Regions from separate parts of the Virgibacillus sp. Bac332 genome, predicted to be linked through region 1. Evidence: riboswitches for the same ligand, from Rfam matches in the RefSeq annotation. Region 1 holds a riboswitch; each other region holds the start of a gene.

Region 1 (3,170 bases):
ATTTTACGAAGACTTACCATTCCCCACTTCTCCTTAAGTTTAATGATTGATAGAATATTATGATAAAATAAAGTGAAACTTCCATCCGTGGGGGGGTTTTGTTTATCCCCACGGATGGTTAGGTGAACCAATCGGACATTTACTGGCAGTTGTTCCACACTTCCCATTTTGGTTTCTCTTTATTGCTTGAAGTGGGTATCTTACTGCCAGTTATATGCGGGATAAAGTAAAACTTCCGTCCGTTTTTACTAAAACAAATACGTACAAAGGCTTCATTCGCCACTTCCTGTGGCAACGCCTTTGTGACCTACTTCCATGGAGGCCCGAACCAATCGGACATTTACCGGCAGTCGATCCATCGCCCATATTGGTTTCTCTTTATTACTTGAAGCGGGAGCTTACTGCGGTTATATGCGGGATGAATGACCACACACTGAACTTTCTCTATTTAGTTCATGGAGGTAATTATTTGCGAAACTTTTTTATAATTCTAACATTTATTATAACAGGACTTGTTTCCGCTGTCGTAATTGGAATTGACTTCGAGACAATTCGTGGAACAGATGATTATGATGATGAACAAGAGGGATTACGTGAACAAATCATCATTCGGTTTAGTCATGTTGTTGCGACTGACACACCAAAGGGACAAACAGCCCGGAAGTTTGCTCAACTTGTAGAAGCAAAAACAAATGGAAGAATCAAAGTCCACATTTATGCAAATGGGTCTCTATATAATGACACCAATGAGTGGGAAGCCATCCAAAATGGGAATGTTGAAATGATTGCCCCGGCAACAGCTAAGGTAAGTGAGCTATTTCCCAAATGGGGTATCCTTGATCTCCCCTATGCATTCCCTACACACGAGGCAGTAACGGAAGCATATGAGGGTAAAATAGGGAAAACATTGCTTGCAAACCTTCATAATACAAACGTGAAGGGCTTGACTTTTTGGTATAACGGTTATAAACAGCTTACGAATCAAGTACACGTTATCAAACTACCAGATGATGTAAACCGACTCCATTTCCGTATTATGCCTAGTCCTGTTATTAAGGAACAATTTAATCAAGTACATGCTAGCACAAGTAGCTTACCATTTAATAAAACTTATCAAAACTTGGAAGTACATTTTATTGATGGACAGGAAAATACGATTTCTAATATTTACTCTAAAAAATTCTATGAGCATCAACCGTTTGTAACTATGAGCAATCACGGTTATCTCGGATACGGTGTTTTTATTAATAAGCCTTTTTGGGAATCATTATCTGAATATAATCAATCAGCCATTCAAGCTGCCTTAAGTGAAGCAACGGATTGGGGGAAACGTCACGCGATTGAGATGAATGATCATTATACACGTGAATTAAGAAAAAAAGATGTTGTTACTATTCACTTTCTTACAACAAGAGAAAGAGAGCAATGGAAGAATGCATGGAAAGCTGTATACGATCAGATGACTACGATTATTGGCAACGAGTTAATGGACGAGGTACATCGGATACAGAATAAGTATAATTCTAGAGAATGATAACTGCTCACTATTCTCTTATACACCCAACATTTTAGCTTATTACTCTTTTGATTACATTGCTCATGTACTTCATTGCAATGTGAGGTATCAAGTCAAAAAGTCTAGCAGTTCTATAAGTTGCTTTATTTCACAGTATATCACTTATCGTATTTACAAAAAGCACTAATTGAACTATTCTATTAGTAGTATATATAAATACATAAAAACTGCATATCTATTTTAAATTGCACTAGGGGAGCTATGTACATGGCTGAGAAGAGACTACTCTGACCCTTATAACCCGATCTAGATAATACTAGCGTGGGGAAGTGCAGTCGTTCATATATCGTTTTATAGGCATAGCCTACATATATTTTTGAAGACTGCATTCCCAAAGAATGCAGTCTTTTTTATTTATGTATAACTTCACTGACATGACTATTTATTAGGAGGAAAATGATATGAACGAACAAGCATTGAACTGTATTAATAGTCGGATTGCTGGTTGCTCTTTTGCCATCTATCCAATGACAGATCAATTTGTAGATGTAATTACAACTTCACTGAAAAACGTAGATACATCTAAGGTTTGGATTAAAACAACAGATGTAGAAACCTGTGTACGTGGCAAGATCACACATGTTTTTGATGTAACCAAGGCACTTTTTTTGCATGCGGCTAGCACAGGACACCATGTCGTGTTTAGTGCCACCTACTCCATCGGCTGTCCGGGAGACTCCGATGGGGATGTATATCTATCAACGGACGACCATCGATTAAATTTAAATACAAATAACCTTCAGCAAGAAGTTGCCGGCAAATTTTCCCTTTATCCGTTGGGTGGAGGAAATTATATGAACATCATTTATAACCAAATTGAGGAAATGAAGCTCCATGGGGTTAAGGTTAGCTCTATCCACTATGCTACAAGGCTAGACGGGGATGGAAAACTTATATTCGATGGACTTGAACGTGTTTTTACAAATTTAGAAAGTAGTTATTCATCACATCTAGTTATGACAACCACCATATCTGCAAATAGCCCATCTAAAAAGGGGGAGATACTTTGAATAATTGGAAGCTAAAGGAAATAATTGTTATGTCTGTTCTTTCCGTAGTCTTCGGTATCGTTTATTTAGCATTTTTACCTATTGGAAAAATTCTCGTGTCGTTCATGGGACCCATAGGATATGACTTTATATTTGGTATTTGGTTTATTGTATCCATTATTGCGGCTTATATCATTCGTAAACCCGGAGCTGCATTTTTGTCAGAAACAATTGCTGCAACGGTAGAAATGCTCCTCGGTAATGCTATGGGACCAATCATTATTATTACGGGTATTATACAGGGTCTTGGCGCAGAAGCTGCCTTTGCGCTAACAAAATGGAAACGCTATTCACTTTGGGTGCTAATGTTAGCCGGTGTTGGAGCAGCTATATTTAGTTTTGTTTGGGGATATTTTAGATCAGGCTATGCTGCCTTAAGTACTCCATACATATTAGGTATGTTATGTATAAGAATGATTAGTGGGGCAATCATTTCAGGTTTGCTTGGAAAAGCAATTAGTGATTCACTCGCGAAAACAGGCGTACTATCTAGTTTTGCGCTTGGTAAACAAATCAGAAAGGAACGTTCCGCATCATGATCAACG
Region 2 (3,170 bases), 1.5 Mb from region 1:
AAATAGGATTCTCTCAAGCAGAAGCTGAAAACTATGAGGAAGATATGGATGAAGGAAAAGTACTCTTGATTGTAACTAACCATGAGGAAGTTAATAGGTATTTACAATAAAAGCATAAATCTCTACTATACAGTAGTTTTTCATAATTAAACGTTTTAATCTGTCAGTAAGAAAAAGATAACTTGCTTATGATAGGCAAGTTATCAATGCTGTTTCACCAATTCTAATTGGGTGAAGCAGCTTTTCTCATAGTCTAGGAAGAAAATATAAAATTTACCCATTTGGATAAATAGGGGCGTGTTGAGCCGCGTCCAGCTCCAGCGCCCAGAAACGATGTGACTTCACAATCGCCCGCCCTACGAGCTGACTAGCTCCAGTCGCTACGTTTCTAATGCGCTTTTGTTATGAAATAAAGATAATAAAGAGCTTGGGAAAAAACAAAATATTTCTTACTCTGAATAATCATTTTATCAGTCTCGATAATAATTGCCGCAATTGATTAAGCTTGATTTCACCTCTCACTATAACTCTAAACTACTAAATAGAAAATAGTGGGCAAAATCCTCGAGTCAATAACTACCCACTAATCTTCGTATATTTATTATGAGGAAAACTCCTAGATTAAGCGGACATACGTAATAGTGTACGTGGTTGTTTTTGAAATAAAAAGAACACAAGAACCGTACTTAATATAAAGCCAGGTAACATGTACGATCCGTTATATAGCAACGAGTATAACCATACAGGCTGACCTTCTGGCGCAAATTCACCAAAGAATACAATCCCTCCAGTGAAATGGGCTAAAAAGCGTAAAGCTGATCCTAAAAACACGCCTACAGCAATATAATATAGGCTTGTTTTCGTTTTTCCTTCTTTAACTACTGCTTGGACAGGTTTTGCAAAAATTCCTGCAAAACCTAATACGGTAAACGCAACAATATAATCTAAGAACCCTTGTAGGGGTACGAAGACTGTTGGCCCAAATAATAATTGTAATCCTCCCAACAGCAATCCAGCTAATAAACCGCCCTTGACCCCCCAGCGAAATGCGACAATAAAAATCGGTATCATCGCAAAGGATATGGAGCCACCTTGAGCCCAAACCTTAAATGATAAAAATGGTATAAAATCCAATAAAAATGCAAAAGCTGCAAAAATGGCTACTTCTACTAAAAATAATGTGCGCCTCATATCTTTCTCCTCCCCTTTTTTATGCAGTTAAGTAACTTATCCATACAAAAAAAGCAATGCCAAGGGGAAGACTTCCTGATGGGGAATCTGCTCACATTACTTTTCTGTCCATCAAAAAAGCCACCATCCCTACGCTAGTACTAACTAACAGGTTCAAAGGGTAAGAACAGTTATGTTCACTCTCAGCCAATTGGCTCCCCCTGTAGGCTTCTAACTTATATTTGCTTCTTTTGTCTTACTGTTTAGTGAAACTTCAATCAGTGGGGGTTTTTGTTTATACCTCTGATTGAGAGATAAACTAATCAGACATTTACCGGCAGTCGATTCCCCCACTTACCAATAATGGTTTCACTTTATTCCTTGAAGTGGGGTTCTTACTATCAGTTACATGTGGAATAAATAAGAAACTACTTTTCACTGCCTATTTACTACAAGTATTGTACATGACATATCGTAAAAACACAACAGCGTTACAACGAAAGATATTCGTCAACATCATTGACACATAATTGAATAGCAGCTTCCCAGAATTCAGGCTTAGTTAAATCTGTATCCAAATGTTTTTTAGCAAGATCCTCTACGTTCATGCGACCAGTATCCCTTAAAAGCGAAATATATGCATCTTCAAAACTATCTTCGTTTTCTTGTGCTTTTGCATAGATACCTAGACTGAAAAGATAACCAAATGTATAAGGGAAATTGTAAAATGGCACCCTTGTTATGTGAAAATGTAATTTAGATGCCCAAAAATTAGGATCATACTCCGATAATGCATCACAATATGCCTCTTTCTGTGCTTCTATCATCAAATCGTTTAATCTTTTCACTGGCACTAATCCTTGTTTCCTTTCTTCATAAAAACGCCTTTCAAAGATAAAACGGGAATGTATATTCATAAAAAAAGCAATGCTCCGCTGAATCTTATCCTCTAATAAACTTTTCTTTTCCGCAATCGAACGTGCGCTTTTTACCGACGCATCTGCAACAACCATTTCAGCAAATGTTGACGCTGTTTCAGCAACATTCATTGCATACCGTTGATTAAGTCCATTTACATCATTCATTACATGTTGATGATAAGCATGCCCTAACTCATGAGCTAACGTTGCAATATTAGATGAAGTACCTGAATAAGTCATAAAAATGCGTGTTTGCTTACTATCAGGGAAACTTGTACAAAATCCTCCCGGACGCTTATTTGGACGATCCTCAGCCTCAATCCACCTATTTTCAAAGGCCATTTTCGCAAAATCAGCCATTTGGGGACTAAACTGAGTAAAATGTTCGACAATAAAGTCAGCTCCTTCTTCAAACGACGAAGTCTTAACCACTTTGTTTACTGGTGCTCCAACATCATAAATACTTAGTTTGTTAAGTCCAAGTAGTTTGGCCTTGTTCATAAGATACTCTACAAAGGGATGCTTATATTTTTTTATTGCAGTCCACATCGCATCTAATGTTTCTTTTCTCATACGGTTCAAAGCCAATGGTTCTTGCAAAACTTCATTCCAATTTCTATGCTTATATGTTTGTAAACGAAAGCCAGCTAGGTGGTTTAATGTTTGACCAAATAAACTAGCGTTATTCTTCCAAGCTTTATCTAGCTGTTGAAACACTTGCTTACGATATGAACGGTTTGGGTGTGTTAGTTTATTTGTAGCCTGCCCAATAGAATAGCTTTTCGTTTCCCCATCCTCTACCATATCTACACTCATATTTCCTATAATCACATCGTACATTTGTCCCCAAGCGTGATATCCATCAATTGCCAGATCATTGATAAGAACCTCTTGATCTCGCACCAATTGTTCGTTTGCATGATTTCTAAATTCTTCTAACACATATGCTACATCAACTAAATCCTCACTTTTTACAAGTTGGTCCCATACTATGTCAGGAATGTCGACTAGTTTTTGTTCAAATGTCGTTTGAATCGTATCCATTTCGGCTTTTATTTCATGGCGTCTACTGACTAATAA
Region 3 (3,170 bases), 1.2 Mb from region 1:
TTCGCTTGAATGTTAAAGCTTTTTAGTAACTCGCCAATAGTTGAATCCTTAGCTACCTCCACCTGACGTCCGTTCACGTGTATCTGCATATGTGATCCCCTCTTTCCTGAAACGATTTGGTGTAAAAAGACGCTGGATCGATGATGGTACATAACGCTTTAAGACCATATCACTAACTAGTTTCCCTGTAGCAGGAGCAAGAAGAATACCATTTCGATAATGTCCGGTTGCAAAATACAAATGGGGAATCTCAGGATGTTCTCCAATAATTGGCTTACCATCTTTGGTGCCCGGACGAACACCAGTCCAACAGCTATGCAGTTCTTCCTGCTTAAACGATGGGAACAACTTCAATAAGTGATTCATTAATTCAAAAATGCCACCTGTTGACGTATAACTATTGCTATCATCATGATAGCTAGTTGCACCAATAATATAGCGTCCGTCTCGTTTTGGTACCAAATACAGATTGTGAAAGAATAACGTCTGCTGAATAGATTGAATGCTTGGCTTTATGGCAAAGCATTCTCCTTTTGTTGGGACCATTGGATTCATTAATCCTGTCGCTTCAAACCACCTCCCACTTTTTACACCTGCCGCTACAACAACATGATCAGCTGAGATAACATCGTTATCGATTTGAATATGAAAAACATCATGGTCATGGACTATTTCTCCAACTTGACAATTCTCGATCAACTGACCTCCCATTGATAAAGATGCCTGTTTAAAAGCTTCACACACTTTCAATGGTTCTACATGTCCATCTCGCCGCATATATAATCCCCCTACTGCCTGGGATAAAGCTGATGTTCGTTTCCTAATCCCTTCCGCATCCAACCATTCTAAGCCTTCAAATGCATTTTGTTTTGCTCGCAGTCTTTGCTTCTGTTCTTCATTCGTAGCTATCTCGAGTATACCGTTGGTGGAAAGCTGAATATCAATCCCTGATAACGAAAATAGTTCTTTGCTTAGAGATGCATACATATTTCTACTTGCTTGGCAAAATTGATAATACGTACCTTCCTGATCATTTTCTGTGTGTACACCAAGCATGCCCGCAGCAGCTTGTGTAGCTTTTCTTCCACTTCTACCTTGTTCAATTACCGTCGTTACAACCCTACTTTTACTTAAATAGTAAGCAATGGATTGCCCAATAACGCCTCCACCTATAACCACTACATCAACGTGTCTCTTCATATCGATTCACCTCCTTTCGAAACGATTGCACTGCCTGCAGTGGATTATTTTGACTAAAAACACCTGACATTACAGCAATCCCACTTGCCTTCGCTTGATAAATATCCGTTACCTTTGCGCTTGTGATTCCACCGATTGCATAAACGGGAATGCTCACCTCTTTTGCAACTGCTGCTAATTTCTCTACTCCTTTTGGTTTCACCCCTTTCTTGCTCGCTGTCGAAAAGACATGACCATACAAAATATACTTAGCACCTAGCTGCTCCGCTCTCTTAGCTACTTCGTTGGAGTGCGTCGATACCCCTACTTGTAAACCGGGGGATTGTTTTCGGAGATCGTGTACCTCTTGTATTCGCTTTTCTGAAAGGTGAAGTGTCTTCACATTCGTTTCACCAGGTAGTGTTGTATGGCCATGAATAATTAGTTTTTCTTCCGGAACTCCTTGTGCAAGCACACGTTGAATGAACAAAGAATAGTCCTGCTCGGTCATTTGTTTTTCTCGTAGAATGACAGCATCAAGATAGGGAATAATACTCGCTATTGTCTGGATAAGGTATTTCTCCTCCTGTTCACCGGTAGTCACCGCAATTAGTTTCATCACTTCCTCTCCTTTTCTACAAAAAAATGCCACTTTTCCAGCAAAGGAAAAGTGGCATGAATCTATAACGATATCCTAAAAAAGGTATATGTCGCTGATACACACTACTCCTGTCACTTTCCTCCGCTGGTTCTTACTCCAGTTCAGGTTCAAAGGGTCTCCATGTCACACATAGATCTCAGCCATTACGTAAAGGCACCCCTAGTGAAGCGTAATTTAATTATTCAATATGCATTTGTCTATAAAATACATGATTTTGGACTATTCGTCTACCAAAAATGAACAATTTTCTATTTTTTTGCCATTCTCTACTAACAAAAGAGCTGACCTAATGAGCCAGCCCCTTAACATCTCTTTTATTTGGTATAGCGTTTAACTTCATCAATCTTTTGTTCTTTTGCAAGTTCACGAGTTGCGCGTGGCGCGGTCCAAAATGTGGTTAACATGAGTAACGATACAGGAACAGCCGTCACCACAATAAAGGATTGTAGCGATCCAACACTATCCTCGCCAATAGTGATGAGTACAGTTGCGACAAGTCCCATAAGAATTGCCCAGAACACACGCAGGAATTTCGATGGATCTCCATTACCTGTAATCGCCATCGAGATGGTTAATGACATCGAATCGGTTGTCGTTAATACAAACACAATAGTTGCTACTAAAAAGAAGAAACCGATAATCGTACCAAGTGGCAATTGTTCTGCGATAGCAATCATAGCTGCTGGAGGTCCAGCACTATTTAAAGCTTCAGATACGGCACCAGGGTTATTCATTTCAGCAAAAATCCCTGTGCCACCAACAACTGTAAACCAGAACGTCGTTACCACAGGTGCAATTACCGCAACAGCAGTTACAAGCTCTCGAATTGTGCGACCACGAGAAATACGACTAACAAACATCGCCATCATTGGACCATAGCCAATGAACCAAGCAAAGAAAAAAACGGTCCATAAGCCAAGCCAAGCTCCATCTCCACGGAAGGTGTTTAAGGTTAGGAAGTCTTGGACATATAATCCAAATGATTGCAAATAGGAATCAAAAATAAATAATGCTGGACCTAGAATAATCACAGCAACCATTAAACAAACTGCGAGAATAATATTATAGCTGCTTAAAATTTGGATTCCTTTATGAATTCCTGTCGCAGCAGAAATCCCAGCTGCTAGAACAATAACGATAACAATAAGACATTGTACAAATAAATTATTTGGTACACCGAACAATGCACTTAATCCATAACCTGCTTGTAATCCAAGGAATCCAATTGGACCAATCGTACCAGCTGCCACTGACACAATCGAAAAGGCATCAACAAACGTACCAAGTGCACTTTTTTTCATAATCTTATCGCCAAAGATCGGATAAAGCA
Region 4 (3,170 bases), 170 kb from region 1:
GGTGCTCCACCAAAGGCTAACAGACCATTAGCTGTAAAATTCATGACTACTTCATTGGTTAAGTTATGGATCAATGGTTTTTGTTCTCTAACTGCTTGAATAATGGATTGTGTCATTGTTCCACCCTTTCTTTGCGTACCGCCCAATGATTTGTAGGTCCGTTACCGGCACCAAGTGAAAAGGAGTATTGAATAGCAGCTGTTACATACTGTTTCGCCTGCTTTACAGCTTCGTAAAGTGGTAGACCTTTACTTAGATGAGCAGTAATTGCCGCTGAATACGTACAACCTGTACCATGTGTATTCTTTGTTTGAAACCGCTCTGCTTCGAACGTGTAAAGCTTATTCCCATCATATAAATAGTCGACGGCTTTACCTTGCAGGTGGCCACCTTTAACAAGTGCTGCGCGTGCTCCAAAGCTTTTGACGATCTCGAAAGCCGCTTCTTGCAAATCACTTGTATTATCAATAGATTGTCCTGTAATATACTGTGCTTCAGGAATATTAGGAGTAACTACAGTCGCTAATGGTAATAGCTGCTGTTTGAGAAACGATCGAGCATCTTCCGATATTAATGGATCGCCACTAGTTGCAACCATGACAGGGTCCATGACATAGTTCACAACTGATTTGGACAAGTGCTCTGCAATAACCTGCATCATATCTTTGTTCGCAATCATACCTGTTTTTATGCTATGCACAGGCATATCTGATATAACTGAGTTTAGTTGCTCATTTATCATCGTAACAGGTAGATGGTGTACGTTTTGCACACCGGTTGTATTTTGTGCCACAACAGAGGTGATTACAGACATTCCATATACGGTTAGTTCTTGAAATGTTTTTAGGTCTGCCTGTATGCCAGCACCGCCACTCGGATCTGTTCCAGCAATAGTCAGCGCGCAAGGTATGCTAGCCATTAGCTGTTCACCTTTTCTGCGTTTGGCCATGATTCACATGTGTAGGCCATTTCCCAGAATTTAAGCTCCAGCTGGCAGCTTTTTCGAAAAGCTTCTCTAATGAGATCTTTTTCATCCTTGGCAGCATTTTCTGCAAGTATATCCAACCGTTTTCTCAATTCAAAGGTGGTATTATCTACATCACCACTTGCATAGAAACTAATCCAATCGTAAAAAGGGTGATCTTTATTAGGATTATACTGCTCCATTAATTCCCTACCAATTTCTAAGTATGTCCAAGGGCATGGAAGTAGAGCTCCTAGTATCTCACTAGACGTTCCCATTTGTGCATGATACATCATATGTTTAATGTAATGATCTGCAGTAGGTGGCAAAGGGTGTCCTTGTAAGGACGCATAGTCCACACCGATATGATTGCAGAAGTTATGATGTGGGTGGATTTCATCGTTTAATATAAAATTTATTTGATCAAAGAAATAAGCAATATCATCACGTTTCTTTGATTTGGATAGCGCTATTCCATAAATTTGCATAAAGGCATTTAAGTATTCAAAGTCCGCTTTAATATAATGTGCGAGCGCATCTTTAGAAATCTCGCCAGTCCCTATCCCCTGAACAAAGGGATGATTAAAAATAAGCTGGAAAATATCATTGTTTTCTTCTCTTAATTGATCAGTGAAATTCATATTTAGCCTCCTTCTATTATGGGAAGCCACTAGAGGTGTAAAAGTAGATAAATAGAGGATAATAATATGTTCCCCACTACTTTCCTGCGCTGGTATTATCCAGATCAGGTTCAAAGGGACAAAGGAAAAGTCCTTATCTCAGCAACAAAGCGCCCCTAGTAGTTTCCTTGTACGCGTATCGTATCTTCTTGCTTTACTCGTAATAAAATGAACCAGCCAATAAATGCGCCAGTTATGCTACTTACCAAAAACGATGGCATGAAAATGAAAGCGCCAGCAGCACTGTCCATAAACAATTTAGCAAATGGAACCGCTATGAATGATCCGATAATACCAGTACCAATGCTTTCTCCGATCACAGCCCACAGCTTTCTACCAAACCACTGATAAAAAAGCCCAGCAAGGAAAGCACCAACCATTGCTCCCGGAAAAGCAAGTAATGTACCAATCCCCAGCATATTTCGTAAAATTCCAATCATAAAAGCTATGACTACGGCTGGACCAGGTCCCAGTATTACTGCCGCCATTACATTTACTGCGTGCTGCACTGGATACGCTTTAGCAATTCCAGCAGGAAACCATAAGAATTGTGCTCCTAATGTTCCAATTGCTACGAAAATTGCCATCAATGTTAATACGTGCGTTCTTCTCACTTATTCCCTCCTTTCTATAAAAAGTGAGCATAGGACAACAATAGGAATTACCGACAATATGCGGTATAGCTTACGTCCTACACGCCTCTCCCCAGTAGCTATGGATGCTAAAGGTAGACAGCAAAGCATAATATACATCCACTCTGTTCTTATGAAAAAAACCAGATCCTCCATGGACCTGGCTTTGTGTAAGAAAATAGAAAGACGTTGCGTCTACTACTTCCCTCCGCTGGTATTAACCAGATCAGGTCCATAAGAGTTAGAAACGTCACGTGTTTCCTCTCAGCCCACATATTGGGCACCCCTAGTAGTTAAGTAACTTGTGAATTTAATTATGCTTTCAGCAACTAACAGAATCAAGCATAACAAATATATTGTTATTTGTCATGGGAAAAAAGGAATATAGCGTCTACCATTTAAAGCGCCTTTTTTTAATAGGCTTATTTGATAGGTTATCATCTATTATTTTATTTATGTTTATATGATAATGGTGGAATTAGTGATCCATAGAAATAAATGCCCTTACAGCTTAGTAAATGTAGCATATGGTAAATAGAAATTTATTATAGAAAGGATGAATCTAATTGGCACTTACTCCTTCTAAAATTAAACAAGTACTTCTAAATTTAATAAATGAACAAGTTCAAATTACTACTGCTTTTGGAATGGTAACGGGAACAGTTGATCAGGTTAAGAATGATTATACTGTCATTATCGAGGGATCTGGCGACCAAGTTTTGGTGAGACTGTATAAAATTGAGCTTATTAGTGAGCTATAAAGGAGGAATATAGATGTTCCAAATAAATCTTTTTGCCGAACTTTTAACGCGTATAGGCTCTGATGCTGAAATAGCTACTGATAATAATTTAATAGAAGGTACGCTTCTAAAGGTAACTTCACAATTGGTAATC

Evidence for each region. Region 1 has a riboswitch for thiamine pyrophosphate ahead of D9782_RS06755 (YkoF family thiamine/hydroxymethylpyrimidine-binding protein). Riboswitches for the same ligand answer to the same signal wherever they lie in the genome.
Region 2: it holds a riboswitch for thiamine pyrophosphate, as region 1 does, so the genes downstream of both, thiT (energy-coupled thiamine transporter ThiT) here and D9782_RS06755 (YkoF family thiamine/hydroxymethylpyrimidine-binding protein) in region 1, are expected to answer to the same signal.
Region 3: it holds a riboswitch for thiamine pyrophosphate, as region 1 does, so the genes downstream of both, D9782_RS00830 (thiamine phosphate synthase) here and D9782_RS06755 (YkoF family thiamine/hydroxymethylpyrimidine-binding protein) in region 1, are expected to answer to the same signal.
Region 4: it holds a riboswitch for thiamine pyrophosphate, as region 1 does, so the genes downstream of both, tenA (thiaminase II) here and D9782_RS06755 (YkoF family thiamine/hydroxymethylpyrimidine-binding protein) in region 1, are expected to answer to the same signal.

The regions. Positions count from the first base shown of each region.
Region 1 is NZ_CP033046.1:1,410,220-1,413,389, reverse strand. It holds gene D9782_RS06765 (ATP-binding protein) at 1-20, opposite strand, end outside; gene D9782_RS06760 (DctP family TRAP transporter solute-binding subunit) at 470-1,534, shown strand; TPP riboswitch at 1,759-1,861, shown strand; gene D9782_RS06755 (YkoF family thiamine/hydroxymethylpyrimidine-binding protein) at 1,978-2,586, shown strand; gene D9782_RS06750 (ECF transporter S component) at 2,583-3,164, shown strand; gene D9782_RS06745 (ABC transporter ATP-binding protein) at 3,161-3,170, shown strand, end outside.
Region 2 is NZ_CP033046.1:2,863,927-2,867,096, reverse strand. It holds gene D9782_RS13590 (YflT domain-containing protein) at 1-110, shown strand, start outside; gene thiT (energy-coupled thiamine transporter ThiT) at 622-1,191, opposite strand; TPP riboswitch at 1,300-1,402, opposite strand; gene D9782_RS13580 (M3 family oligoendopeptidase) at 1,662-3,170, opposite strand, start outside.
Region 3 is NZ_CP033046.1:168,947-172,116, forward strand. It holds gene thiS (sulfur carrier protein ThiS) at 1-89, opposite strand, end outside; gene thiO (glycine oxidase ThiO) at 49-1,200, opposite strand; gene D9782_RS00830 (thiamine phosphate synthase) at 1,184-1,798, opposite strand; TPP riboswitch at 1,900-2,011, opposite strand; gene D9782_RS00835 (BCCT family transporter) at 2,155-3,170, opposite strand, start outside.
Region 4 is NZ_CP033046.1:1,584,863-1,588,032, forward strand. It holds gene thiM (hydroxyethylthiazole kinase) at 1-116, opposite strand, end outside; gene thiD (bifunctional hydroxymethylpyrimidine kinase/phosphomethylpyrimidine kinase) at 113-919, opposite strand; gene tenA (thiaminase II) at 919-1,605, opposite strand; TPP riboswitch at 1,670-1,772, opposite strand; gene thiW (energy coupling factor transporter S component ThiW) at 1,761-2,258, opposite strand; TPP riboswitch at 2,463-2,574, opposite strand; gene D9782_RS07600 (DUF2642 domain-containing protein) at 2,843-3,037, shown strand; gene D9782_RS07605 (hypothetical protein) at 3,051-3,170, shown strand, end outside.